4 regions of the Streptomyces sp. YPW6 genome follow, and region 1 is predicted to be linked to each of the others. Evidence: riboswitches for the same ligand, from Rfam matches in the RefSeq annotation. Region 1 holds a riboswitch; each other region holds the start of a gene.

Region 1 (7,060 bases):
CGAGGCACCCGAGAGCGGGGCGCACGACACCGGGACGTACGAGACGTCCGCCTACGGGACCGGTACATACCCGGCGGACACCGCGCACGCCACCGGCGGCCACGGGGCTGACGCCTACGAGACCGGCGCGTACGCCACCACCGCCTTCGCCACCGGCGGCTACGAGACGGGCGCCTACGAGACCGGCGCGTACGGCACGGTCGGGTACGACTCCGGTGCCTACGACGCGACCGCCTGGAACTCCGGCGCCACGCCCGGGGACACCGCGTACGAACCCGAACAGACGTCGTATCCGCTGTACGAACAGCAGCAGGACCACGCGACGGAGCCCGAGGGAGCGGCCGAGGCGGACCGGACGGCCGGTGAACCGGCGGCCGACGTGTCCGCCACCGCCCGGTTCGACGTCCTCGCCCACGACGTCGCACCGGACACCGCACCGGACGTCACCCCGGCTGCGGCGGAGCAGGACGCCGACGACGACTTCCCCGCCCCGCACTCCGTGAACCGCACCGCGGCCCGTCCCCCCGCCCCGCGCAGCCGGGCCCGCCGCCGCACCCCCGCCAAACGCTCCGCCCTGCTCACCGTCGCGGTGCCCTCCGCCTGCGTGATGAGCGTCGCGGGCATTGCGGCCGCCTCGGTCGGGATGCCCGGCGGCGAGGAGAAGCCGGAGGAGACGACCACCTCGCTGGCGGTCGCCGACCCCAGCACGGTCAAGCCGGTCGCCGCGAACAACCGGCTGGACAGCCAGCTGGCGCAGCTCTCCGAGGGCAGCGACGACTTCCGCGAGCGCGCGAGCCGCACCCAGGAGCGCATCGACCTGCGGGAGCGGCAGGCGGCGGAGAAGAAGAAGCGCGAGGAGGAGGCCGCACGTCGCGAGGCGCTGCGCCCCAAGTTCTTCCTGCCGGTCAAGCAGCACGGGCTCTCCGCCTACTACGGCCAGGCGGGCGTCAACTGGATGTCCGTGCACTCGGGCATCGACTTCCCCGTCTCGTACGGCACTCCGGTGATGGCCGCGACCGACGGCACCGTACGCACCCAGCTGAACAGCGCCTACGGGGTCATGGCGATCGTCACCGCCGCCGACGGCACCGAGACCTGGTACTGCCACCTCAGCAGCACCAAGATCCGCTCGGGCCCGGTGAAGGCCGGCGACGTCATCGCGTACTCCGGGAACTCCGGGAACTCCACCGGCCCGCACCTGCACTTCGAGGTCCGGCCCGGCGGCGGCGCGGCGATCGACCCGCTGGTGTGGCTGCGCAGCAAGGGCCTCAACCCGGCCTGACGGCACGCACGGGAGCGGGGGAGGGCTTCGACGGCCCTCCCCCGCTCCCGTGCCTTCCGGCCTACAGCTTCTCGACCGGCGCGTACCGCAGGAGCAGCTTCTTCGGGCGGTCGTCGCCGAAGTCGACCGTCGCCTTGGCCTGGTCGCCGTGGCCCTCGACGGCCGTCACCGTGCCCAGGCCGAACTGGTCGTGCGTCACCCGGTCCCCGACGGCCAGGGCGACCGTCGGCTTGTCCGAGGAGCGCCGGGTCGCGAAGCCCGAGGGGCCGGAGCGGGAGCGGGAGGAGGACAGCGAGGACGTGATGCCGGAGGTGGGACCGGCGGGGGCGGCCATCGGGCCCTTGCGCTTCCACTCCAGGTGCGCCTCCGGGATCTCCTCCAGGAACCGCGACGGCGGGTTGTACGAGGGCTGGCCCCAGGCGCTGCGCATCGCGGCCCGGGTCAGATAGAGCCGCTCGCGGGCGCGGGTGATGCCGACGTAGGCGAGGCGGCGCTCCTCCTCCAGCTCCTTGGTCTGGCCGAGGGCCCGCATGTGCGGGAAGACGCCGTCCTCCAGGCCGGTGAGGAAGACGACGGGGAACTCCAGGCCCTTCGCGGTGTGCAGGGTCATCAGCGTGATGACGCCGGAGCCGTCCTCGTCCTCGTCGGGGATCTGGTCGGAGTCCGCGACGAGCGCGACCTTCTCCAGGAACTCCGCGAGCGTGCCCGCGCCCTCCTCCTCGCCGCGCTCCTGCTCGAATTCGAGAGCGACGGCGGCGAGTTCCTGGAGGTTCTCGATGCGGGTCTCGTCCTGCGGGTCGGTGGAGGCCTGGAGCTCGGCGAGATAGCCCGTGCGCTCCAGGACGGCTTCCAGCACGACGGCCGGTCCGGCGCCGGACTCGACGATCGTGCGCAGCTCCTCCATCAGCGTGTTGAACCGCTTGACGGCGTTGGAGGAACGGGCCGCCATGCCGTACGCCTCGTCGACGCGGCGCAGCGCCTGCGGGAAGGAGATCTTCTCGCGCAGCGACAGGGCGTCGATCATGGCTTCGGCGCGGTCCCCGATGCCGCGCTTGGGGACGTTGAGGATGCGGCGGAGCGGGACGCTGTCCTCGGGGTTGGCGAGGACCCTCAGATAGGCCAGGACGTCCCGGACCTCCTTGCGCTCGTAGAAGCGCACGCCGCCGACGACCTTGTAGGGCAGGCCGACGCGGATGAAGACCTCTTCGAAGACACGGGACTGGGCGTTGGTCCGGTAGAAGACGGCGACGTCGCCCGCCTTGGCGTCGCCCGCGTCGGTGAGCCGGTCGATCTCGTCGGCGACGAACTGCGCCTCGTCGTGCTCGGTGTCGGCGACATAGCCGGTGATGCGGGCGCCGGTGCCGGCGTTGGTCCACAGGTTCTTCGGGCGGCGGCTCTCGTTGCGCTCGATGACGGCGTTGGCGGCGGAGAGGATCGTCTGCGTGGAGCGGTAGTTCTGCTCCAGCAGGATCGTGGTCGCGCTCGGGTAGTCCTCCTCGAACTGGAGGATGTTGCGGATGGTCGCGCCCCGGAAGGCGTAGATCGACTGGTCCGCGTCACCGACCACGCACAGCTCGGCGGGGGCGTCGTCCTCGCCGGCCGGGCCGACCAGCTCACGGACCAGCGTGTACTGGGCGTGGTTGGTGTCCTGGTACTCGTCGACGAGGACGTGGCGGAAGCGGCGGCGGTAGTGCTCGGCGACGTCCGGGAAGGCCTGGAGGAGGTGGACCGTCGTCATGATGATGTCGTCGAAGTCCAGGGCGTTGGCCTCGCGGAGGCGGGCCTGGTAGAGCGCGTACGCCTGGGCGAGGGTCTTCTCGAAACCATCCGCGGCCTGCCCGGCGAAGGTCTCCTCGTCGATGAGCTCGTTCTTGAGGTTGGAGACCTTGGCGGTGAAGGACTTGGGCGGATAGCGCTTGGGGTCCAGGTCCAGATCGCGGCAGACCAGGGCCATCAGGCGCTTGGAGTCGGCGGCGTCGTAGATCGAGAAGGACGAGGTGAAGCCGAGCTTCTTCGACTCGCGGCGCAGGATGCGGACGCACGCGCTGTGGAAGGTCATGACCCACATGGCGCCCGCGCGCGGACCCACGAGCTGCTCGACGCGCTCCTTCATCTCGCCCGCGGCCTTGTTGGTGAAGGTGATCGCGAGGATCTGCCCGGGGTGCGTGCCGCGCTCGGCCAGCAGGTGGGCGATGCGGTGGGTGAGCACCCGGGTCTTGCCGGAACCGGCCCCGGCGACGATGAGCAGCGGGGATCCGGCGTGCACGACGGCGGCGCGCTGCTCGGTGTTCAGTCCTTCGAGCAGCCCGGCGGAATCGATTGCCGGGCGCGGGTGGCCGTCCCGGTAGTACCCGTCGCGGGGCGGCGGGGGCGCGTCGTAGACACCCTCGAAGAGTCCCTCCGGCACCGCTTCGGGCGCGTGGTCCTCGGGGGGCGGCGGGGGGCCGTCCTCCGCGGGCTGGAGGCCGGTCAGGAAACTGTCGTCAAAGAGGCTGCTCATCGCCTCCCGAGTCTAGGCGGCCGGACCGACAACCTTCCGCCGAAGCCGGGAAGCGGTCGGCAGCGGCCGCCGGGACCCGGGGAACCGCCCGCCCGTCACCCGTACGCACGGAGAGCGGACGTCCACGGTCCGTGAAGGACGGCCCGGTCGGAGGGGGTGCCGGACCTCCGATCCGGACAGGTCACGAAAATGTATCGGGCATATCGCTCATCGTCCTTCCCAGCGGTGGGGCGCTTTGGCTAGCGTGCTCGGTCAGGTGATCCGTACCTCCCTGAGGCGAACCGCGCCTGACGGACACCTCTGCCGAATCCGCGCCGCCTCCCCGGCGGTCCGGAACCGGGGACCCACACGCAGCACCGGGGTGAATCGGCCCGCACTCCCGTATGCGGACCGTAGGACAGCCTTCCGTTCCGTCCGAACCCGACAGCTAACCCGGTAGGCGGTCCACGGAAGGAGATGCCGGTCTTGGCATCGCATCGCAAGCCGCGCACGAAGGTGCGCACCACCACCCCCGCCGTCGGACTGACGACGGCCGCGCTGGCCTCGGTGACGCTGCTCTCCACGCAGAGCGCCACGGCGGCGCCCGCGGAGCCGAAGCCCGCCATCGAGGACGTGCAGAAGAAGGTCGACGCCCTGTACCGGCAGGCGGGCACGGCCACCCAGGAGTACAACCGGGCCAAGGCCGCCTCCTCGTCGCAGCAGAAGAAGGTCGACGGGCTGCTCGCGGACGTGGCGAAGCGGACCGAGAAGATCAACGAGGCGCGCCGGGCGCTGGGCTCCTACGCGGCGGCCCAGTACCGCAGCGGCGGCATCGCTCCCACGGCGACGTTCTTCCTCGCGGACGACCCGCAGGGGTACTTCGACCAGAGCCGGCTGATGGACCGGGCGACGCAGCGGCAGCAGATGGCCCTGAGTGACTTCCGTACGCAGCAGGCCTCGGCGGCGAAGAAGCGCGCGGAGGCCGTGAAGAGTCTGGAGACCCTCACCGAGACGCAGGCCACGCTCGCCTCCAGCAAGAAGGACGTCCAGGCCAAGCTGACCGAGGCGCGCGAGCTGCTGTCCCGGCTGACCGCCGAGGAGAAGGCGCGGCTGGCGGAGCTGGAGCGGCGGAAGGAGGCCGAGGCGAAGGAGAAGGCGGCGAAGCTGGCCGCCCGCCAGGCCGCCGAGGCGAAGCAGAAGGCCGAGGCCGAGGAGCAGGCCCGCGAGGAGGCGGCGCGGGATTCCGGCGGCGGTCCGGGATCCGGATCGGGCACCGGTACGGGCACGGACACGGGGTCCGGGTCCGGTACGGACAGCGGTTACGCCGCCAAGGCGGAGAAGGTGCTGGCCTTCGCCCGCGCCCAGATCGGCAAGCCGTACGTGTGGGGGGCCTCGGGTCCCGCCAGCTACGACTGCTCGGGGCTGACGCAGGCGGCCTGGCGGGAGGCGGGCGTGACCCTGCCCCGGACCACCTGGGACCAGGTCGAGGTCGGCACGCGGGTCGCCACGTCCGACCTCCGGCCCGGGGACCTGGTGTTCTTCTACGACGACATCAGCCACGTCGGCATCTACAAGGGCGACGGGATGATGATCCACGCCCCGAAGCCCGGTGCGAACGTGCGCGAGGAGTCGATCTACTACATGCCGATCTACGGGAGCGTCCGCCCGGCGTGACCCGGTGTCCGGACCTGAGGCCGCCCCCCGGACGACCGGGACCGGCCTCAGGTCCAGACCGTGGCGATGAAGATGTTGGCGGTCGTCAGGGCGCCGACCGCGATGAACGGGCCCTTGCCCGTCTTCTCCTCGTCGCGCTTGACGTAGACCAGGGCGAGGATCACGACCAGCAGCGCCAGCTTGATACCGACCTTGACGTTGTTCACGGTCTGGTCGTCGGCCTGGTTGAGGCCGACCAGGACCATGCCGGTGACCAGCATGGTCAGCGCGCCGTGCAGCATCGCGGGGGTGAAGCGCGCGGCCCCGGACCCCATGGCCTTCATCTGCGTCAGGAAGCCGCCCAGCAGGGAGGCGATGCCGATGATGTGCAGGGCGACGAAGACATTGATGAGTACGTCCATGGCTCGGCAGCCTAGCCATGGCCAAAGTTTTACCCTTCAGTGAGGTAAGCCTTCCTCGCCCGCCCCCGGCCTCTCTCCCCCCTGATGGCTCGGCCTCCTTGACGGCTTCGGCCTCTTTGCTGCATTCGGCTTCCTTGCCGCCTACGGCTTCCTTGCCGCCTTCGACTTCCTTGATCGATTCGATCATCCGTGACCGGCGAAACGTCACATCAGGGCAATACCTGTCATGGCGACTCTTTTCCCCTCGCCAGGATTAGCGTCCATCCCGGACCCGCCGCCGTTTCCCGGCGGACAGCCGAGAGGAAGGATGCCGCCCCCGTGGCAGCGCACCGCAGGTCAGCTCATCGAAAACCCAAGCAGCGCCCGCTCTTCGGCCCTGCTGCCCGCACCGCCGCCACCCTGGCGCTCGCCGGGGCCGCCACCGCCGGATCGGTCACCGGTGCGGGGGCGGCCCCCGCCGAACCGGCCCCCACCGCGGACCAGGTGAAGGCGAAGGTCGACCGGCTCTACCACGACGCCGAGGTCGCCACCGAGAAGTACAACGGAGCGAAGGAGAAGGCGGATGCCGCCACCCGCGCCGTCGACGCCCTGACCGACGAGGCCGCCCGCCGCACCGACCGCCTCAACACCGCCCGGCACGCGCTCGGTTCACTGGCCACCGCGCAGTACCGCTCCGGCACCCTGGATCCGGCCCTGCAACTGGCGCTCTCCTCCGACCCCGACGCCTATCTGCAACGCGCCTCCTACCTCGACCGGGCGGGCGACCGGCAGAGCGGGCTGCTGCGGAACATCAAGCGGCAGGTCTCCCGGATCTCCCAGGTCAAGGCCCGCGCCGACGAGGAGACCGAACGCCTCGCCGCCCGGCGCACCGAACTGCGCGAGCACCGCGCCGCGATCCGCACCAAGCTGGCCGACGCCCGGAAGCTGCTGGCCACCCTGACCGCCGACGAACGGGCCGACGTCGAACGCGCCGCCGACGCCCGGCACGGCGGCGGCCCGGTCCACGCCGACCGCTCCACCGCCCGCAGCGGCCCCGCACCGGCCACCGGCTCCCGCGCCGGGCAGGCCATCGCCTTCGCCCGCGGCGCGATCGGCAAGCCGTACGTCTGGGGCGCGACCGGACCGAACGCCTTCGACTGCTCCGGCCTCACCCAGGCGGCCTGGAAGGCCGCGGGGGTCAGCCTGCCGCGCACCACCTACACCCAGATCAACGCCGGACAGCGC
Region 2 (7,060 bases), 2.0 Mb from region 1:
CGGCCTCGACGTCCCCCTTCCCACCGGCGACCCGTCCTCCGGCAACGCCATCGGCTACGACCTCCTCGCCCTCGCCGTCGCCGCCGAGGCGAACGGCACCGACCCGGAAGCCGCCCTGCGCGCGGCGGCCCGGGCGTACCGGGACGCGATCCTGGCGGCGGAGGAGGCGTGAACGACAGCCCCGACACCCGCGCCCCCGAGCGCTCCGCCTGCCCCCACAGCGCCACCATCCCCGACAGCGCCCCCGAACTCTTCACCTGGGAGTTCGCCTCCGACCCCTACCCCGCCTACGCCTGGCTCCGCGAGCACCGCCCCGTGCACCGCACCGCGCTGCCCAGCGGGGTCGAGGCCTGGCTCGTGACCCGGTACGGGGATGCCAGGCAGGCGCTCGCCGACGCGCGGCTCTCCAAGAACCCCGCCCACCACGCCGAGTCGCCGCACGCCAAGGGGAAGACGGGGATTCCGGGGGAGCGCAAGGCGGAGCTGATGACGCATCTGCTCAACATCGACCCCCCGGACCACACCCGGCTGCGCCGGCTCGTGTCCAAGGCGTTCACCCCGCGCCGGGTCGCGGAGTTCGCGCCCCGCGTGCAGGAGCTGACGGACCGGCTCATCGACGGGTTCATCGAGGAGGGGAAGGCCGATCTCATCCACGACCTCGCCTTCCCGCTCCCCATCTACGCCATCTGCGACCTGCTCGGCGTTCCCCGCGAGGACCAGGACGACTTCCGGGACTGGGCGGGCATGATGATCCGGCACGGGGGCGGGCCGCGCGGCGGGGTCGCCCGGTCGGTGAAGAAGATGCGCGGCTATCTCGCCGAACTCATCCACCGCAAAAGGGAGAACCCCGGCGACGACCTGATCTCCGGACTGATCCGGGCCAGCGACCACGGCGAGCACCTCACGGAGAACGAGGCGGCCGCGATGGCGTTCATCCTCCTCTTCGCCGGCTTCGAGACGACCGTCAACCTGATCGGCAACGGCACCTACGCGCTCCTGCGCCACCCCGAGCAGCGGGCCCGGCTGGAGGCGTCCCTCGCGGCGTCCCCGGACCTGGAGGAGAGCGACCTGCTGGCGACCGGGCTGGAGGAACTGCTCCGGTTCGACGGGCCGGTAGAGATGGCGACCTGGCGGTACGCCACCGAGCCGCTGACCCTGGGCGGCCAGGAGATCGCCGCCGGGGACCCCGTACTCGTGGTGCTCGCGGCGGCCGACCGCGACCCGGAGCGCTTCACGGATCCGGACACACTGGACCTTGCACGGAGTGACAATCAGCACCTCGGTTACGGGCACGGCATCCACTACTGCCTGGGGGCCCCGCTGGCCCGCCTCGAAGGGCGGACCGCGCTGGCCACGCTCCTGAGACGCCTGCCTGACCTGCGACTTGCTGAAGAACCTGCCGATTTGCGGTGGCGCGGCGGGCTCATCATGCGCGGACTGCGCACGCTTCCGGTCGCGTTCGAGCCGGGAAACCGTTCCGAGGAAAGTGACACGCTGTCAACTCTGTGACTTTTACGTGATCTGCGCTGCATCGACTTGTGACACACGTTCGAGTCCCGCTAGGTTCACGGTTCGACGCGTCGGCCGCATGGTGCTCACGCGTCACTGGTGCACCGACGCAGGCACGTAATCCCGCTGCGCGGAGCTCAGGTCACTCGCTTGTCAGTCGCACGGAAGGCATACCCATGGGCTCCGCGAACGGCAGACACCGCCGCCCTCGCCAGGCACCCGCCATCGTCGTCGCCGCAGGCGTGACGGGATCGGCCATCGCCATCCCGCTGCTCGGGGCGAGCGGCGCCACCGCCGCCGAGGCCACCACCTGGGACCGGGTCGCGGAGTGCGAGAGCGGCGGCATGTGGAGCGCCGACCTCGGCAACGGCTACTACGGCGGGCTCCAGTTCTCGCAGGAGACCTGGTCGGCGTACGGCGGAACGGAGTTCGCACCCCGCGCCGACCTCGCCAGCCGGTCGCAGCAGATCTCCGTCGCCGAGAAGGTCCTGGCGGACCAGGGCCCCAAGGCATGGCCGAGCTGTGCGGTGATCTCGGGGCTCGCGGTGGACGGCAGCCTGCCGGGCGTCGACCCGGGCACCGCGCCGGCCCCCGACCCGACGGCCACCCCGACCGACGACGCGGACGCGTCCGGTGAAGCGGATGAATCCGGCACGTCCGGTGAAGCCGGCGAGTCCGGCAAGGGCGGCAAGGGTGACGGGAGCGGGAAGGCCGAGAAGGGCGGCCCGGCGGGCAAGGGGGACAGTGCCGGCGCGGAGCGGGGCGCCGAAGCCCCCGACCCCGCGGTGACGCCCTCCGCCCCGCCCTCCTCCGAGGCCCCCGACGCCGCCGACCCCTCCGCCGCCCCCGACGCCTCCCTGGGCAAGGGCGGCAAGCATCGCGGCGCCCCCGCGCCCGAGGAGGCCGGTGCCGGGCAGGAGGAGGGGCCGCGCGGATCCGGCCGGCACGCCTCGCGGGGTGACGGTGACGCCCGGGACGGCGGTGCGGCGGTCGCCGGTGCGTACACAGTGCAGCCCGGCGACAACCTCTGGGCGATCGCCGACGCCCAGGAAGTCCCCGGCGGCTGGACCGGTCTGTACGAGACCAACAAGGACCTCCTGGGCTCCGACCCGGACCTGATCCTGCCCGGCCAGAACCTGGATCTGGGGCTGGAGCGGAGCCAGGGGCAGGGGCAGGGGCAGGGGCAGGGGGCCGGTCAGGCCGCGCCGCAGGATGCCGACGCGTCCGCCGAGGCGCCTGCCGCCAACTGAGTCAATTCGGGAAAACACCCCGAAAACAGAGGCAGTTAAGAGACCTATGTCCACTTTGCGTAAGTGAGACATGGGTCTCTTTGCTTCAACTCACGCGCCCCTTCCGGTCCCTTCGCGCACATCGCCCCCGACCTGCGGAAACGCCCCATCGGTTGCCGCGAGTTCGAGTCGATTGCCCCCTATGTCCGTCTTTGAATGTCGGGCTTGCCTGTGTTTACGGTCTAAGCCGCTCGCACCGCGGGCCCCGTCGACCGTCACGCCGAATCCTGCCGTCGGTCGGAGGGAACAGACGCGTAAGCGCCGTAGGCAGGAGCGGGGGACCCAGGTAGGCCGCCGGGTCCGCACGATCCCCTTCCGGGGGGCGTACGGGACCGGCTTGGGGTGGAGCCGTGCGCAAGGACGCACGGCCGGGCAACTCATCAGCCCGAACCCGACAGCTCACCTCGTAGGCGTCGGTGAGGAGATTCGTTCCATGCTGCTGAACAGCAAGGGCAAGCACCGCCGCCCGTCCAAGGCCACCCGTCTCGCGACCCTCGCCGGTGTCGCCGGTGCCGCCGTCGCCGTCCCGCTGATGGGTGCGACCAACGCCTCCGCCGCCTCCGTCGAGACCTGGGACGCCGTCGCCCAGTGCGAGTCCGGTGGCAACTGGTCCATCAACACGGGCAACGGCTACTACGGCGGGCTGCAGTTCTCGCAGTCCAGCTGGGCCGCCGCCGGCGGTACGCAGTACGCCGCGCGCGCCGACCTGGCCTCCAAGGACCAGCAGATCGCCACCGCCGAGAAGCTTCTCGACATGCAGGGTCCGGGCGCCTGGGCCTGCGCCGGCGCCGGCGGCCTCACCAACGACGGTGTGGACCCGGGCGTGAACCCCGGCGGCTCCGGCCAGTCCGCCAGCAAGCCCGAGCAGGCGCAGCCGCAGCGTCAGGCCGAGCAGCCCACGACGCGCAGCGAGCAGCGCGAGGCCCCCAAGGCCGAGAGCAAGAAGACCGTCACCACCCCGACCGGCGACAAGGTCAAGAAGGGCGACGGCGAGTACAAGGTCAAGTCCGGCGACACCCTGAGCAAGATCGCTCAGAAGGAAGGCGTCAAGGGCGGCTGGAGCAAGCTCTTCCAGCTCAACGACGACATCGTCGAGGACGCAGACCTGATCTTCCCGGGTCAGCAGCTCCACCTGAAGTAATCGCCGTCTCTCCTCCTCGGAGGGAGGGTGTCCGGCGGCATCCTCCCTCGCACGGCTTCCCGGCCCGGCGCGCTCTTCCCCCCAGCGCGCCGGGCCGGGTTCTTCGTGAGCGGTGGGCGTCCGGAGGGCCGCGTGCGTTCACCTCTTGTTGTTACCGCCCAGTAGATTTCTAGAGTTCTGCCCCGTTATGCAGGCTCTTGGGTCCTTTTTCGTCCCAGGAGGCGGGCGGGCGGCCGACGGACGCGGCCGGGCCGGATAGGCTCGTGTCGCAAGGCCACAGTGACCCTGCACAACCAGTGTCAGATCCCAGAAGGAGATGCCTCGTGCCGTCCATCGACGTCGTCGTAGCCAGGGAAATCCTCGACTCCCGGGGCAACCCCACGGTCGAGGTCGAGGTCGGCCTCGACGACGGCAGCACGGGCCGTGCTGCCGTTCCGTCCGGCGCCTCCACCGGTGCGTTCGAGGCCATCGAGCTTCGCGACGGTGACCCCAACCGCTACCAGGGCAAGGGCGTCGAGAAGGCCGTCCTCGCCGTCATCGAGCAGATCGGCCCGGAGCTCGTCGGGTACGACGCCACCGAGCAGCGCCTCATCGACCAGGCGATGTTCGACCTGGACGCCACCGAGAACAAGGCCTCGCTCGGCGCGAACGCCATCCTCGGTGTCTCGCTGGCCGTCGCGCACGCCGCCTCCGAGGCGTCCGACCTGCCGCTCTTCCGCTACCTCGGCGGCCCGAACGCGCACCTGCTGCCCGTTCCGATGATGAACATCCTCAACGGCGGCTCGCACGCCGACTCCAACGTGGACATCCAGGAGTTCATGATCGCGCCGATCGGCGCGGAGTCCTTCTCCGAGGCCCTGCGCTGGGGCGCGGAGATCTACCACACGCTGAAGAAGGTCCTCAAGACCAAGGGCCTGTCCACCGGACTCGGCGACGAGGGCGGCTTCGCCCCGAACCTGGAGTCCAACCGCGCCGCCCTGGACCTCATCGTCGAGGCCATCAAGGAGGCCGGCTACGTCCCGGGCCGCGACATCGCGCTCGCGCTCGACGTCGCCGCGTCCGAGTTCTACAAGGACGGCGCCTACGAGTTCGAGGGCAAGTCCCGCTCGGCCGCCGAGATGACCGAGTACTACGAGGAGCTCGTCTCCGCGTACCCGCTGGTCTCCATCGAGGACCCGCTGTACGAGGACGACTGGGCCGGCTGGAAGGTCATCACCGACCGCATCGGCTCCAAGGTGCAGATCGTCGGCGACGACCTCTTCGTCACCAACCCCGAGCGCCTGGCCCGCGGCATCGAGGAGGGCTCCGCCAACGCCCTGCTCGTCAAGGTCAACCAGATCGGTTCGCTGACCGAGACCCTGGACGCCGTCGAGCTGGCCCAGCGCAACGGCTTCAAGTGCATGATGTCGCACCGCTCCGGCGAGACCGAGGACGTCACCATCGCCGACCTCGCCGTCGCCGTGAACTGCGGCCAGATCAAGACCGGCGCCCCGGCCCGCTCGGACCGCGTCGCCAAGTACAACCAGCTGCTGCGCATCGAGGAGATCCTCGACGACGCCGCGGTGTACGCCGGGCGCTCCGCCTTCCCGCGCTTCAAGGGCTGACCCGCAGCGCCAGGCCGGTGGCCTCCGCCCGTCCCCGCACCCGGTCCCGTACCGTGTGCGGGGACGGACGTGCGTAACGGGGAGGCGGGCAGACATGGCCGGCAAGGACCGCGACCGGTTCTCCACCGCGACCAGGCTGCGGCTGCTCGGCGAGCAGACCGCGGCCCGCGTGTACCGGTCGCAGAACCGCCGCCAGGCCCGCCGCTCCCGGCTCACCGGCCGGGCCGCGTTCCTGGCGCTGGTCGTCTGCTCCCTGGTGGTGGCGCTCGCCTACCCGATGCGGCAGTACGTCTCCCAGCGCGACGAGATCGCCGAGCAGGAGCGGCTCTCGCAGGAGGCGCAGCGGCGCACCGAGGAGCTGCGGGACGAGAAGGCGCGGCTCCAGGACGACGCGTACATCATGCGCCTGGCCCGCCAGCACCTCCACTACGTCCTTCCCGGGGAGACCGCCTACACCGTGGCCGACCCCGACGCGGCGAAGGACCGCCGGTCGGAGCCCGGCGCGAGCGACCGTCCCTGGCACTCCAACCTCTGGGACGGCGTGGACAGCGCCGACCGTGACGACCGCGACTGACCGACCCGCGACCCCCCTTCACGAGCTTCGAGCAGAACCAAGGCAGGCATGGAAACGCCCCCTCCGCAGACCGAGTCCACCCAGCCCACCGACGCGGACATCGCCGCGTTCCAGCAGCAGCTCGGCCGCCCGCCGCGCGGCCTGCGCGCCATCGCGCACCGCTGTCCGTGCGGCAACCCGGACGTGGTGGAGACCCAGCCCCGTCTGGAGGACGGCACGCCGTTCCCGACGACGTACTACCTGACCTGCCCCCGGGCGGCCTCGGCGATCGGCACGCTGGAGGCCAACGGGGTCATGAAGGAGATGACGGCCCGTCTGGAGACCGACCCGGAGCTGGCGAAGGCCTACCGGGCCGCGCACGAGGACTACCTCGCCCGTCGCGACGCCATCGAGGTCCTGGAGGGCTTCCCGAGCGCGGGCGGCATGCCGGACCGGGTGAAGTGCCTGCACGTCCTGGTCGGCCACTCGCTGGCGGCGGGCCCCGGGGTGAACCCGCTGGGCGACGAGGCCATCGCGATGCTGCCCGAGTGGTGGAAGAAGGGCCCCTGCGTCACGCCGTGCGCGCCGACGGGCGAGGACGACGGCTGGACGGTGGACGAGGGCGACGAGGGCCACTTCGCCTTCCGCCCGCTCGACGGCCCCGCCGACGGGAAGGGCGCATGACCCGGGTCGCCGCCGTCGACTGCGGCACCAACTCCATCCGGCTGCTCGTCGCCGACGTGGACCCGGCCACCGGCTCCTTCACCGAGTTGGACCGGCGGATGACGATCGTCCGCCTCGGCCAGGGCGTCGACCGGACCGGCCGGCTCGCCCCCGAGGCACTGGAGCGGACCTTCGCGGCCTGCCGGGAGTACGCGGCCGTGATCGAGGAGCTGGGCGCGGGGCGGATCCGCTTCGTCGCCACCTCCGCCTCCCGCGACGCCGAGAACAGCGCGGACTTCGT
Region 3 (7,060 bases), 2.1 Mb from region 1:
CCGCCCTGCACCAGCCGAACTGGTTCCATCTGCCCGGCGCGACCCGCGAGGCGGGCGACTCCCGGGCCACGCACGCGGCGGCCCTGGAGTACGTGGACCGGCACATCGGCCGGCTCTTCGCCGCCGCGAGCAGCCGCCGCCGGTGTTTCGCCATCGTCTGCTCCGACCACGGCACCGCCTACGGCGACGACGGCTACACCGGCCATCGGCTCGGCCACCCGGCCGTCTGGACCGTCCCGTACGCGCACTTCTTCCTCGAACCGCCCGCGACGCAGGAGCCGGAGGCCACCCGATGACGATCACCACCGGTACTCCCGCGCCGGCCGCCGTGAGGCCGTACGAGAGCTACGTCTACGCCTATCCGCACAAGACGGCCTACCGTCCGCTGGCCGACCGCCCGGCCCTGCGGTCGCTCTGGGCGGCGGAGCCGAAGGACGCGCTCTCCCTCTACCTCCACCTGCCGTTCTGCGAGGTCCGCTGCGGGTTCTGCAATCTGTTCACCAGGATCGGCGCGCCCGAGGGACTGACGACGCGCTATCTGGACGCGCTCGACCGGCAGGCTCTGGCGGTGCGGGAGGCGCTGGGGGACGACGAGCCGGTGCGGTTCGCCGCGGCGGCTTTCGGTGGCGGCACTCCGACGTTTCTGACCGCGGCTGAGCTGGAGCGGCTCTGCGACCTGGCCGAGAAGCGGATGGGGGCCGACCTGAGCGCGGTCCCGCTGTCCGTGGAGACCTCGCCGTCCACGGCGACGGCGGACCGGCTGGCGGTGCTGGCCGACCGGGGCACGACGAGGATCAGCATCGGCGTGCAGAGCTTCGTGGACGAGGAGGCACGGGCCGCCGTCCGTCCGCAGCGCCGGGCCGATGTGGAAGCGGCGCTCGGCCGGATCCGCGACGCCCGGATCCCGGTGCTGAACATCGACCTGATCTACGGCATCGACGGGCAGACCGAGCGCAGCTGGCTCACCTCGCTGGACGCGGCGCTGGCCTGGCGGCCCGAGGAGCTGTATCTCTATCCGCTGTACGTGCGCCCGCTCACCGGCCTGCACCGCCTCGGCCCGGTGGTGGCCGGCCCGGAGGCGGAGGCCCGGGAGCAGACGGCCTGGGACGAGCAGCGGCTGCGGCTGTACGCGGTGGGGCGGGAGCATCTGCTGGCGCGCGGCTACGAGCAGGTGTCGATGCGGATGTTCCGGCGCTCCGACGCCCCGCGCGAGCAGGAGGGCCCGTCGGACCACGCCTGCCAGACCGACGGCATGATCGGTCTGGGCTGTGGTGCCCGTTCGTACACGTCCGCCCTCCACTACTCCTTCGACTACGCGGTGGAGATGCGGGAGATCCGGTCGATCATCGACGACTTCACCGCCACCGAGGACTTCTCCCGGGCCGAGGTCGGCCGGTACGTCGACGCGGACGAGGCGCGTCGGCGGCACCTGCTGCAGTCGCTGCTCCAGGCGGCGGGGCTGCCGGTGGCGGAGTACCGGGCCCGGTTCGGCACGGATCCGGGCGCGGACTTCCCGGCCGAGCTGGCGGGGTTCGCGGCCCGGGGCTGGCTCGACACGTCGGCGCCGGACGGTCTGCTCAGGCTGTCGCCGTCGGGCCTCGCCCACTCCGACGCGCTGGGTCCCGCGCTGTTCTCCCCCGGGGTGCGGGCGGCGATGGCCGCGTACGAGCGGAAGTGACCGGGCCGTGGACCTGACGATTCTCTACCGGGGGCCGCTCGCCTCCTGCGACTACGACTGTCCCTACTGTCCGTTCGCCAAGCGGCGGGACAGCCGTGCGCAGCTCACGGCGGACCGGGAGGCGCTGGAGCGGTTCACCGGCTGGGCGGCAGAGCAGACGGGCGACCGGCTGTCGGTGCTGTTCACGCCGTGGGGCGAGGGGCTGGTGCGCTCGTGGTACCGGCGGGCGCTGACCGAGCTGTCGCGGCTGCCGCACATCGCCCGGGTCGCGATCCAGACGAACCTGAGCGGCCGCACGGACTGGGCGGCGGACGCCGACGCGGAGCGGATCGCGCTCTGGTGCACGTACCACCCGGGGCAGACCCCGTACGACCGGTTTCTGGGGAAATGCCGGGATCTGTCGGCGCAGGGTATCCGCTACAGCGTGGGGGTGGTGGGGCTCGACGAGCACCTCGGCGAAGCGCGGCGACTGCGGGCGGAGCTGCCGGACACGGTCTATCTCTGGGTGAACGCGGCCGAGGGCCACACGTACACCGACGCGGAGGCGGCGCGCTGGACGGAGCTGGATCCGCTCTTCCCCTACAGCCGCGATCCGCACCGCTCGGCGGGTCTGCCCTGCCGCACGGGCGAGTCGGTCATCTCGGTGGACGGGGACGGCACGGTCCGGCGCTGCCACTTCGTCGAGGCGGAGCTGGGCAACCTCTACGACGGCAGTTACCGCCGGGCCCTCGGCCCACGGGCGTGTCCGCTCGCCGTGTGCGACTGCCACATCGGCTATGTGCATCTGGAGTCGCTGCCGCTGTACGACGTGTTCGCCGGCGGTGTCCTGGAGCGGATACCGGCCGGATACGGCACGGGGACGCCGCCGGACAGGCTCGTCGTGCCGAACCCGTCCCGGCGTGCGCTCCCCTTGCTGGAGCCCTGAGGGGCCCGCTACAGCGGCAGCAGGTCGGGGCGTTTGGCCTCGACGTGGTCGCCGGAGGACTCGCCGCGCAGCCGTCGGCCGATCCAGGGCACCAGGTACTCGCGGGCCCACTGGAGGTTGTCGCGCCGCTCGTCGAAGGGGCTGCGCTGGGCCTGCGGCGGCCAGGGCTGGTCGGGGTCGGCGGGCACCTCGTGGCCGAGGACCTGGGCGGCGCGGAGCGCGACACGGGTGTGGCCCTCGGGCGACAGGTGCAGCCGGTCGGCGTCCCACGCGCGGCGGTCCTGGACCGAGCGCAGGGACCACAGGTCCAGCACCGGACACCGGTAGCGGTCGGCGATGGCCCGCAGATGGACGTTGTACGTGGCGATCTTGCCGCGCATGTGGCGCAGCACCGGGACACCCCGGGTGTCGAAGCCGGTGGTGACCATGACCGTGCCGACGGCGTTGCTCAGATCGGCGACGGCGCGCTCGAAGCGCTCGGCGAGATCATCGGGGTCGGTGCCCGGCCGGATGATGTCGTTGCCGCCGGCGCAGAAGCTGACCAGATCGGGGGCCAGCTCCTTGGCGCGCGGGACCTGCTCCTCGACGATCTGGTCGAGGAGACGTCCTCGTACGGCGAGATTGGCGTAGCGGAAGTCCCCGTGCGGGGAGTCTTCGTACGGAGCGCCCGCGGGGCCGGCCGGGTCGGGGGCCGGGAGCCGGTCGGCGAGGAGCACCGCGAAGCGGTCCGCCCATCCGACGAAGGTCCCGTCGGGACCGGGGTCTCCGACGCCCTCGGTGAAACTGTCGCCGATCGCCGCGTACGACCCGATGGTGTGCTGCTGGTTGTTTCTCGAATCGTCTGCCACAAGGACGTATCCTGCATTGCCCGATGTGACCTACGCGACCGTAATACGGGGTTGACGGAGGGTGAGATAGACCACCCGGTCAGTTTTCGGTAAACCCGGAATAAAGCGAGGGGCGGTGCGCCGCCGCGCACCACCCCTCGGACTTTTCTCCCGCCGCTCGGTCAGACCGAGACGCCGTGCTGACGCAGGTAGGCGATCGGGTCGACGTCCGAACCGTAGCTCGGGCCCGTGCGGACCTCGAAGTGCAGGTGCGGGCCGGTCGAGTTGCCGGTGGAGCCGGAGAGGCCGATCTGCTGGCCGCCGGTGACGGTCTGGCCGACCGAGACGTTCAGCGAGGTCTGGTGGGCGTACTGGGAGTACATGCCGTCCTCGTGCTTGATGACGACCTCGTTGCCGTACGAGCCGCTCCAGCCGGCCGAGACGACGGTGCCCGAGCCGATGGCGAGGACGGGGGTGCCGGAGGCGGCCCGGAAGTCCGCGCCGGTGTGGTAGCCGCTGGACCAGCTGGAGCCGGAAGCGCGGTACGGGGTGGTGACGTTGGCACTGGCCAGCGGGGCGGACCAGCCGGAACCGGTGGCCTCGGAGGAGCCGCTCTGCGCGGAGGCGCCGGAGCCCTCGGAGTCGTCGGCGGAGATGGTGTCGCCCTTCGGGGCCTCCTCCGGCGCGGCCTTCGGGGCCGGTGCCGCCTTCTTCGGCGCGGCCTTCTTCGGGGCGGCCTTCTTCGGGGCGGCCTCGGGGGCCGCGGACTTCTCGGCCGGGGCGGAGCCCTTGGCGCCGAGGGTCAGCTTCAGGCCCGGGTGGATCAGGCTGGGGTTGTCGCCGACCGCGGAGCGGTTGTCCTGGTAGAGCTTCTCCCAGCCGCCCTTGAGCTGGTGCTCGGCGGCGATCTTCGACAGGTAGTCGCCGGTGACCACGGTGTACGTCTTCGGGGCCTTCGACGTGACAGGAGCGGCGGCGGGAGCGGTGTGCGCGGCGGCGACCGAGGCGGCGGCCGGCTTGGCGGCCGGCACGGCCTGGTCCGCGGCGTTCGCCACGGTGGCGCCGATGAGCGGGAGGGCGAGTGCGGCGCCGCCGGTCCCTGCGGCGAGGACGCCGCGGGAGATCGGGCCGGACTTCGGACGGCGGTGCTTACCCTGTGCGGGCATGGGGAAGTTCCTCTCCGGCGCCTGCGAGGTGAGCTGTCGGGTTCGGGCTGGAGATGCCCGGTCGCGTTGCCGCGACTTCACCCCGAGCCGGCCCGGATCTCTCCGGACCGGCGGCTTACCTGGTTCCCCCGCTCCTGCCACACGTGAGTGGGTGGGTGCGAATTCCGGGCGGCGGCAGGATTAGGCGGTCCGTCCGGATTGACGGTGACCGTAAACCGGTCAGGACGGGCGGAACAAGCCATCGGTTGCCCGGTGGAATCATCGATTCGATGACGCCCCGGATTTCCGGTCACACTCCGTGGATTACGGATCTTGCCTTTCCGTGCGAGTAACGGGAATACCCCCTCGCCCTCTCACCACGGACCGTCACGGATATGATCCCGCTCACCCCTGGAATCCCATCTCCCCCACTAACGGGGCACGTTATGCGAAATGCTCCAATACGGACATGTCGCTCGCGGGTCTCCTGACGCCGGGTCACCCCGGCCCGCCCGGCGCCCGGCACCAGGAGGCAGCCGTGATGATTTTCTGTCGAATCGATGTCGTATCGTCACGGGAGCGCCCTCGCCGGAGAGCCGCGCCGACGCCCGAGATCCCAGGAGCCCCCGTGACGCAGCAGGTGCCGCAGGTCCCGCCGAACGAGATCGTGCTGACCGGAGTCCGCAACTTCCGCGACGTGGGCGGACTCCCCACCGCGGACGGGCGGCGGACCGCCTTCGGCCGGCTCTACCGCAGTGGCCATCTGGCGCACGCCACCGCCGAGGACGCGGCCTTCCTCGGCGGGCTGGGGCTCCACACCGTCTTCGACTTCCGCCACTCCGCCGACCATCAGCTCGACGGCTACGACATCGAGCTGGCCGGTGTCCGCAATGTCAGCATTCCGCTCTCCGACCCGGCGGACGGCGCGGAGTTCTGGCGCCTGGTGGGCAGCGGGAACATCGAGCAGCTGCGTTCGGTCCTGGCGGGAGGCAAGGGGGTCGACCGCATGGTCCGGATGTACCGCGCGACGATCGAGGACCGCACCGCCGAGCACAGCCGGGTCCTGCACGCCCTGGCCGAGGACAGCGTCCCGGCACTGATGCACTGCGCGGCGGGCAAGGACCGGGCCGGCCTCTCGATCGCGGTCGCCCTGCTCGCCGTCGGGGTCGTTCCGGAGGCGATCGAGGAGGACTACCTCAAGTCCAACGACCCCCACCGCCGGTACAAGGTGAAGCGCTCGGACCCGTCCGGGACCGGTATGTCGCCCGAGGTGGCGGAGCTGCTGGACCCGCTGTTCGGGGCGCGGCCCGCCTATCTCGCAGCGGCCTTCGCCGCCATCGAGGAGAACTGGGGATCGACGGACCGCTATCTGGCCGAGGGGCTGGGGATCTCCCCGGAGACCCGGGAGCGGCTGCGCGAGCGGCTGCTCGACGAGGGCTGACCCCTGGGGCGGCCGCTCGCCCCGGGGCGGCCGGTCACTTGCTCCCGGCCACCGCGAAGAGCAGGTAGAGGAAGGCCGCGATGATGTGGCCCGCCACCAGATAGGCGAAGAGCCGGATGATGACTCCGCGCGGCATCCGCTTCTCCTGCGGGTCCTCGTCCGCGCGGCGGCCGGGGCCCAGCGGGTCGTAGTGTTCGGAATCGGACATGACGGTCCTCTCGGTCGGCCTGGTGGCCGGTGGAGTGAAGGGGTGGGGCCGGCGGGGACGGCCGGTCAGCGCGGGTGCGGCCCACTGCCGAGGCAGATCTCGGCGGCCGGGCTCTGCAGGAGGGAATGGACGAAGAGCAGCTCCGCGCCGGAGCGGTCGACGGCGGCGATCCGGTGCGGGGTGAGCGAGTCGAAGTGGGCGCTGTCGCCGGGTTCGAGGTCGTGGACCGTGTCGCCGAGCCCGACCCGCAGCCGGCCCTCCAGGACGTACAGCCACTCCTCGCCGGGGTGCACCCGGACCAGGTCGCCCTGGGCCCCGTACGGGACGCGCACCCGCAGCGCCTGCATCGCACGGCCGGAGCCGCCCGCCTGCCGGTACATCCAGCCGTCGGCCTCCGCCCCCTCGAAGCCGCCGCCGCGGATGACCGCGTCCCGTTCGGGCGGCTGCTCACCGAGGAGCTCGGAGACCGTCGTACCGTAGATGCGGGCGAGCCCGAGCAGCATGGGCAGCGAGGGCTGTCTGCGGCCGGTCTCCAGCCGGGAGAGATGGGCCGGCGAGAGCCCGGCCCGCCGGGCCGCGGTCTCCAGGGTGAGACCACGGGCACGGCGCAGGTCGCGCAGGCGGGGGGCGACGCCGGGGAGCTCGTCCGGCGCCCCTTCGTCCGGAGGTTTCATGCCTCTATTGGGCCAGGATCTTTCCTCTGGGGCAATTTTCTTGCCTGAGAGGCAAACAGCTCAGCGGTTGGCCACGGCCTGCTTCACCAGTGTCCGGCCGAAGTCCCACATCAGGCCGCCGCCGCTGTGCGCCTCGTCCATGACGGCGGTGAACGCCGCCAC
Region 4 (7,060 bases), 1.3 Mb from region 1:
GGCCGAGGGCCTGCACGCCCGCCCCGCTTCCATCTTCGTCCGTGCCGCCACGGCCTCCGGCGTCCCCGTGACGATCGCCAAGGCCGACGGCAACCCGGTGAACGCCGCCTCCATGCTGGCCGTGCTCGGCCTGGGCGCGCAGGGTGGCGAGGAGATCGTGCTCGCGTCCGACGCGGACGACGCCGAGGCCGCCCTGGACCGGCTGGCGAAGCTGGTCGCCGAGGGCCTGGAAGAGCTCCCGGAGACCGTCTGACCCCTCCGCCTCCGGTCCGTCCGGATGCGACCCGCGCGAGAGCCGTGACCTCGTGAAGGGGTCACGGCTCTTTCGCTTTCGGGAAAGAGCCGTTTCTCGAAAATGCGGGCAGCACGAAAGCGCACTTCGGAATTACTCTTCTTTGTATACGGCGCTTCTGTTAATGCCGGACACCCGCCGTGTTTACGCCGTGTTGCGAACTCCTCACCGGAGGAACGGGAGCGGTGCGGCGCGCCGCGAGATCCGGGCGGCGGAGCCGGTGCTCGGCGGTGGAGCGTTCCGCGTGCTGGGCGGTGAGCGCCCTCGCGCGTTCGGCGTCGCCGCGCGCCACGGCGTCCACGATCGCACCGCGCTCGGCCCAGGACTCGACCGGCCTGACCGGCTGCTCGACCAGGTACATCCAGGCGATCTTGTGCCGGAGCTGGGTGAGCAGCGCGATGAGCCCGGGACTGCCTGAGGCCTGGGCGAGGGTCTCGTGGAACCAGCCGCCCAGCGAGCGCAGATCCTCCCCCTCACCCCGGCGGGCCCGCTCCTGGCCCAGCCTGACCAGACCGCGGAGCACCTTGAGGTGGGCCTCGGTGCGGCGGTGGGCGGCGCGGGCCGCCCCCAGCGGCTCCAGGAGCATCCGCACCTCCAGGAGGTCGGCGGCCTCCTGCGCGGTGGGCTCGGCGACACAGGCGCCGGCATGTCTGCGGGTGACCACGAAACCCTCGGACTCCAGTGTGCGCAGCGCCTCGCGGACCGGGACCCGGGAGACCCCGTAGCGGCGGGCCAGCAGCTCCTCGGTGAGGCGGCTGCCGCGCTCGTAGACACCGGAGACGATGTCGTCACGGATTGCCGTGCATACCGAATGCGCGGGAATGCGCATATCCGAACCTCCGCCTTGATCCCCGCGAAACGCGGCCGCCCGACGTCTGTTCCGTGACTCTATGACAATCCGCTGGAATTTCCGATGGCAGGCCGGAATCGAGGGATATCTTCACGCGGGAATGCCCGAAGGCCCCGGGCGGGTGCCGGGGCCTTCGGACGGTGGGTGGCGCGGGGTGGGTCAGACGTTCAGACCGTGGGAGCGCAGGTAGGCGACGGGGTCCATGTCGGAGCCGTAGTCGGGGGTGGTGCGGGCCTCGAAGTGCAGGTGCGGGCCGGTGGAGTTGCCCGTGGAGCCGGAGAGGCCGATCTGCTGGCCGGAGGAGACGCTCTGGCCGACGGAGACGCCGATGGAGGAGAGGTGGCCGTACTGGGTGTAGGTGCCGTCCGCCATCCGGAGCACGATGTTGTTGCCGTACGCACCGCCCCAGCCGGCCTCGACGACGGTACCGGCGCCGACGGCGACGACGGAACTGCCGGACGCGGCCTGGAAGTCCACGCCGGAGTGGCTGCCGGAGGACCAGAGGGAGCCGCCCGCGTTGTAGCCGGTGGTGACGTGGGAGCCGGCGACCGGGAGGTGGAAGGCGTTCAGCCGGGCGCGCTCGGCGGCGCGGGCGGCACGGGCCTTCTCCTCGCGGATCTCCTTGGCGCGGGCTTCGGCCTTGCGCTCGGCCTCGGCCTTCGCCTTGGCCTTGGCGGCCTTCTCGCGGGCCTCGGCGGCGGCCTTGGCCTTGGCCTTGGCGGCCGCGTCGGCCTGCCGCTGCTGGGCGTCGGCCTGTGCGTCGATCTGCTCGGCGAGGGCGGCGTCGAGGGACAGAGCCTGGGTGAGGCCGGTGTCGGCGACCTTGGTGGCCTCGGTGTCCGCGGCGAGGGCCGGGGAGGACAGCGAGCCGAGGACTCCGGTGGTGGCCAGGGCCGCGATGCCTGCGGCCCGGACGCTCCGGCGCGTGAGGCGGCTCGGGGCACGGTGCTTCCCGGTGGCACGGGTGAACGCCATGGAGGGGCTGGTTCCTTTCCTTCCTTCTCGCCTACCGGGTTAGCTGACGGGTTCGGAGCAGGAAGGTCTCCTACGGATGCCCGCGCCGGTTGCGCGGTACGGGCCCCCGATTCACCCCAGGGACTGCGTGGGTCCCCGGCTCCCCAGGCTCGCGCCTGACGGGGACTCGGCGATGACTGCCCGGCGCCGCGGCTGCGGCATACGGGTGACGGACAGCCGGGCCGACGCTAGGCGGGGCGACTTCCCATCACCAAACGGACAAGGGGATTTGTCGCACATCCCACAGGGCAGACAGGCAACCAAGCCAACAAAGAGGACCAAAAGGGACCAAGCGCACCAAAGCTCAGGACCCCGACGAAAACTCTTTCGTCGGGGTCCTGTTCACGGCAGGGGTCGCACAGGTTCACGGCAGGCTTCGCGCGGGTTCACCACCGGGGCCGGGCGGGCTCATCGCCGGGCTCGTCCGGGTCGCCCCCGGACGGCCGTGCGGGGCGGGGAGTCAGCCGGTGACGACGGTCACCTCTCCGATCCCGAGGGCCTTCACCGGCTCGGCGATCTGCGCGGCGTCCCCCACGAGGACCGTGACCAGGCGGTCCACCGGGAAGGCGTTGACCACGGCGGCGGTCGCCTCCACGGTGCCCGTCTCGGCGAGCCGGGCGTAGAGGTGGGCCTGGTAGTCGTCGGGGAGGTGCTGCTCGACCTGATCGGCCAGGGTGCTCGCGACGGAGGCGGCGGTCTCGAACTTCAGCGGGGCGACACCCACCAGGTTCTGCACGGCCGTCTCCCGCTCGGCGTCGGTCAGCCCCTCGGCGGCCAGCGTCCGCAGGACCTTCCAGAGGTCCTCCAGGGCCGGTCCGGTGGACTCCGTGTCCACCGAGCCGCTGATCGCGAGCATCGCCGCGCCGCCCGAGTCCGGGCCGGAGGAGCGCAGCACCTGGCTGAAGGCGCGCACACCGTAGGTGTAGCCCTTCTCCTCGCGCAGCACCCGGTCCAGCCGGGAGGTGAGGGTGCCGCCCAGGCAGTACGTGCCGAGCACCTGAGCGGGCCACACGCGCTCGTGCCGGTCGGCGCCGATGCGACCGATCAGCAGCTGTGTCTGGACCGCGCCGGGGCGGTCCACGACGACGACGCGGCCGGTGTCGTCCGCGGTGATCGGCGGCACCGGCCGGGCCTGGGCGGTGTTGCCGGACCAGTCGCCGAGGGTCTCCGCCAGCAGGGCGTCGAGGTCGATGCCGGTCAGGTCGCCGACGATCACGGCGGTGGCGGTGGACGGGCGGATGTGGGCCTCGAAGAAGGCGCGCACGGCGGCCGCGTCGATCCGCCGGACCGTCTCCTCGGTGCCCAGGCGCGGGCGGGACATCCGGGCGGTGGCCGGGAACAGCTCCTTGGAGAGCTGCTTGGCGGCGCGCCGGGAAGGGTTGGCGTGCTCGTGCGGGATCTCGTCGAGGCGGTTGCCCACCAGGCGCTCGATCTCGCTCTCCGCGAAGGCGGGAGCCCGCAGCGCCTCGGCGACCAGGCCGAGCGCCTTGGCCAGCCGGGAGGCCGGGACCTCCAGGGAGACCCGGAGGCCGGGGTGGTCGGCGTGCGCGTCGAGCGTGGCTCCGCAGCGCTCCAGCTCGGCGGCGAACTCCTCGGCGCTGTGCTTGTCGGTGCCCTCGGAGAGTGCCCGCGACATGATCGTGGCCACGCCGTCCAGGCCCTCGGGCTCGGCCTCCAGCGGCGCGTCGAGGAAGATCTCCACGGCGACGACCTGCTGGCCGGGGCGGTGGCAGCGCAGCACGGTCAGCCCGTTGGGCAGAGTGCCCCGCTCGGGCGCCGGGAAGGCCCAGGGGCGGGCCGTGCCGGGGGTGGGCTGCGGGTGGAACTCCATGGCTACTCCAGTCACGGCGGCGTCGCTCACTTGGCCGCCCCCTCGTGCGCGTCGGTGCCTTCTTCGCCCTCGGCGGCCTCGTCGGCCGGCTCGATGGGCTCGTAGACCAGCACGGCCCGGTTGTCGGGACGCAGGGCCGCGGCGGCCGCCGCGCGCACCTCCTCCGCGGTGACGTCCAGGACGCGGCCCACGGCGGTCAGGGCCAGCTGCGGGTCGCCGAACAGGACGGCGTAGCGGCACAGTTCGTCGGCGCGCCCGGCGACGGTGCCGAGCCGGTCGAGCCATTCGCGCTCCAACTGCGCCTGGGCCCGCTCCATTTCCCCGGGCGTGGGACCTTCGGCGGCGAACCGGGCCAGCTCCTCGTCGACGGCGGCCTCGATCGTCTCCACCTCGACGCCGCCGGAGGTCTTGACGTCCAGCCAGCCCAGCGAGGGAGCCCCGGCGAGCCGCAGCAGGCCGAAGCCCGCCGCCACGGCCGTACGGTCGCGCCGGACCAGGCGGTTGTGCAGCCGGGAGGACTCGCCGCCGCCCAGCACGGTCAGCGCCAGGTCCGCGGCGTCGCAGGCGCGGGTGCCGTCGTGCGGGAGCCGGTAGGCGGCCATCAGGGCGCGCGCCGGAACCTCCTCGTGGACCACTTCGCGCAGCTGCTCACCGATGATCTCGGGCAGTGTCCCGTCGCGCGGCGGCTGCTTGCCGTCGTGGGAGGGGATCGAACCGAAGTACCTCTCGATCCAGGCGAGGGTCTGCTCGGGATCGATGTCGCCGACCACGGAGAGCACCGCGTTGTTGGGCGCGTAGTACGTACGGAAGAACGCGCGGGCGTCCTCCAGCGTGGCCGCGTCCAGGTCGGCCATGGAGCCGATCGGGGTGTGGTGGTAGGGGTGGCCCTCGGGGTAGGAGAGGGCGGTCAGCTTCTCGAACGCGGTGCCGTAGGGCACGTTGTCGTAACGCTGGCGGCGCTCGTTCTTGACGACGTCGCGCTGGTTCTCCATGGATTCCTCGTCGAGCGCGGCGAGGAGGGAGCCCATCCGGTCGGCTTCGAGCCACAGGGCGAGCTCCACCTGGTGGGTGGGCATGGTCTCGAAGTAGTTGGTCCGCTCGAAGCTGGTCGTGCCGTTGAGCGAGCCGCCGGCCCCCTGGACGAGCTCGAAGTGGCCGTTCCCCTGGACCTGGCCCGAGCCCTGGAACATCAGGTGCTCGAAGAGGTGAGCCAGGCCGGTGCGTCCCTTGACCTCGTGGCGCGAGCCGACGTCGTACCAGAGGCAGACCGCGGCGACCGGGGTCAGATGGTCCTCGGAGAGCACCACACGCAGGCCGTTGGCCAGGCGGTGCTCGGTCGCTGTCAAGCCGCCGGAACCGGCCTGTGCGGTGGCCGTGTGACCCATGGGCATGTACGTCCCTTCGATCGCGATACTGGACTTCCTGCCAGACCTGCCACTCTAAGCAAGCGCACCGGCACCTGGCGAAGTTCCCGTTCGGTGGAAGTTTCCGTCGATGGTGTCGCACGTGCCGGCGCGGGCGCGCCGACCGCGCGGCTTCGGACGGGGCCTCGGACCGGCTTCGGACCGGGCTTCGGACGGGTCGAGGTCGGCGTTGTCAGTGGGGCGGTCCACAATGGACCGCGTCAGCAGCTCGTGTTGTCCCGAACAAGCTCAGGTCGCCCGAACAGAATCCGTGAAGGAGTCGCAGCCGCGATGGCCCGCCGTAGCACGAAGACCCCGCCGCCGGACGACTTCGAGGAGAAGATCCTCGACATCGACGTCGTCGACGAAATGCAGGGCTCCTTCCTCGAGTACGCGTACTCGGTGATCTACTCCAGGGCCCTGCCCGACGCCCGCGACGGCATGAAGCCGGTGCACCGCCGGATCGTGTCCCAGATGAACGAGATGGGACTGCGCCCGGACCGCGGCTACGTGAAGTGCGCCCGCGTCGTCGGCGAGGTCATGGGCAAGCTGCACCCGCACGGTGACGCCTCGATCTACGACGCCCTGGTCCGTATGGCGCAGCCGTTCTCGATGCGTCTTCCCCTGGTCGACGGCCACGGCAACTTCGGCTCCCTCGGCAATGACGACCCGCCGGCCGCCATGCGGTACACCGAGTGCCGGATGGCCGACGCCACGTCGTTGATGACCGAGGCGATCGACGAGGACACCGTCGACTTCCAGTCGAACTACGACGGCCAGGAGCGCGAGCCGGTCGTCCTGCCGGCCGCCTACCCCAATCTGCTGGTCAACGGGGTCTCCGGGATCGCCGTGGGCATGGCCACCAACATGCCCCCGCACAACCTGGGCGAGGTCATCGCCGCCGCCCGGCATCTGATCAAGCACCCGGGCGCGGACGTCGAGACGCTGATGCGCTTCGTCCCGGGCCCCGACCTGCCCACCGGCGGCCGCATCGTCGGGCTGACCGGCATCAAGGACGCGTACACGGCGGGCCGCGGCTCGTTCAAGATCCGCGCCACCGTCTCCGTGGAGAACGTGACCGCCCGCCGCAAGGGCCTCGTCGTCACCGAACTGCCCTTCACCGTCGGCCCGGAGAAGGTGATCTCCAAGATCAAGGACCTGGTCTCGGCGAAGAAGCTCCAGGGCATCGCCGACGTCAAGGACCTCACCGACCGGGCGCACGGGCTGCGCCTCGTCATCGAGGTGAAGAACGGCTTCGTGCCGGAAGCGGTGCTGGAGCAGCTCTACAAGCTGACGCCGATGGAGGAGTCGTTCGGCATCAACAACGTGGCGCTGGTCGACGGCCAGCCGCTCACCCTGGGCCTCAAGGAACTGCTGGAGGTCTATCTCGACCACCGCTTCGAGGTCGTGCGCCGGCGCAGCGAGTTCCGCCGCACCAAGCGGCGCGACCGGCTGCATCTGGTCGAGGGCCTGATCGTCGCGCTCCTCGACATCGACGAGGTCATCCGGATCATCCGGGACAGCGACAACTCCGCGCAGGCGAAGGAGCGCCTGATGGAGCGCTTCTCGCTGAGCGAGATCCAGACGCAGTACATCCTGGACACCCCGCTGCGCCGCCTCACCCGGTTCGACCGGATCGAGCTGGAAGGCGAGCGCGACAAGCTGAACGG

What was found. A riboswitch is a leader RNA that binds a small molecule or an ion and turns the genes downstream of it on or off. The one in region 1 is predicted to bind cyclic di-AMP.
Positions count from the first base shown of each region.
Region 2: linked by a shared signal. The riboswitch ahead of KME66_RS21190 (transglycosylase family protein) and the one ahead of KME66_RS11930 (C40 family peptidase) in region 1 are both predicted to bind cyclic di-AMP.
Region 3: linked by a shared signal. The riboswitch ahead of KME66_RS02950 (LysM peptidoglycan-binding domain-containing M23 family metallopeptidase) and the one ahead of KME66_RS11930 (C40 family peptidase) in region 1 are both predicted to bind cyclic di-AMP.
Region 4: linked by a shared signal. The riboswitch ahead of KME66_RS06410 (M23 family metallopeptidase) and the one ahead of KME66_RS11930 (C40 family peptidase) in region 1 are both predicted to bind cyclic di-AMP.

Region 1 is NZ_CP076457.1:2,762,833-2,769,892, forward strand. Features, by position in the region: gene KME66_RS11920 (M23 family metallopeptidase) at 1-1,282, shown strand, start outside; gene pcrA (DNA helicase PcrA) at 1,344-3,782, opposite strand; cyclic di-AMP (ydaO/yuaA leader) riboswitch at 4,085-4,240, shown strand; gene KME66_RS11930 (C40 family peptidase) at 4,239-5,435, shown strand; gene KME66_RS11935 (hypothetical protein) at 5,483-5,836, opposite strand; gene KME66_RS11940 (C40 family peptidase) at 6,155-7,060, shown strand, end outside.
Region 2 is NZ_CP076457.1:4,766,479-4,773,538, forward strand. Features, by position in the region: gene KME66_RS21175 (nucleoside triphosphate pyrophosphohydrolase) at 1-172, shown strand, start outside; gene KME66_RS21180 (cytochrome P450) at 229-1,509, shown strand; gene KME66_RS21185 (transglycosylase family protein) at 1,686-2,759, shown strand; cyclic di-AMP (ydaO/yuaA leader) riboswitch at 3,048-3,226, shown strand; gene KME66_RS21190 (transglycosylase family protein) at 3,232-3,939, shown strand; gene eno (phosphopyruvate hydratase) at 4,263-5,543, shown strand; gene KME66_RS21200 (septum formation initiator family protein) at 5,638-6,117, shown strand; gene KME66_RS21205 (DUF501 domain-containing protein) at 6,166-6,780, shown strand; gene KME66_RS21210 (Ppx/GppA phosphatase family protein) at 6,777-7,060, shown strand, end outside.
Region 3 is NZ_CP076457.1:652,382-659,441, forward strand. Features, by position in the region: gene KME66_RS02930 (STM4013/SEN3800 family hydrolase) at 1-296, shown strand, start outside; gene KME66_RS02935 (STM4012 family radical SAM protein) at 293-1,678, shown strand; gene KME66_RS02940 (STM4011 family radical SAM protein) at 1,686-2,603, shown strand; gene KME66_RS02945 (SGNH/GDSL hydrolase family protein) at 2,612-3,451, opposite strand; gene KME66_RS02950 (LysM peptidoglycan-binding domain-containing M23 family metallopeptidase) at 3,613-4,596, opposite strand; cyclic di-AMP (ydaO/yuaA leader) riboswitch at 4,600-4,760, opposite strand; gene KME66_RS02955 (tyrosine-protein phosphatase) at 5,204-6,016, shown strand; gene KME66_RS02960 (DUF6126 family protein) at 6,051-6,224, opposite strand; gene KME66_RS02965 (helix-turn-helix domain-containing protein) at 6,290-6,898, opposite strand; gene KME66_RS02970 (aspartate aminotransferase family protein) at 6,959-7,060, opposite strand, start outside.
Region 4 is NZ_CP076457.1:1,464,596-1,471,655, forward strand. Features, by position in the region: gene KME66_RS06400 (HPr family phosphocarrier protein) at 1-253, shown strand, start outside; gene KME66_RS06405 (GntR family transcriptional regulator) at 414-1,121, opposite strand; gene KME66_RS06410 (M23 family metallopeptidase) at 1,302-2,117, opposite strand; cyclic di-AMP (ydaO/yuaA leader) riboswitch at 2,132-2,299, opposite strand; gene KME66_RS06415 (pitrilysin family protein) at 2,617-3,987, opposite strand; gene KME66_RS06420 (pitrilysin family protein) at 4,014-5,378, opposite strand; gene KME66_RS06425 (DNA topoisomerase (ATP-hydrolyzing) subunit A) at 5,682-7,060, shown strand, end outside.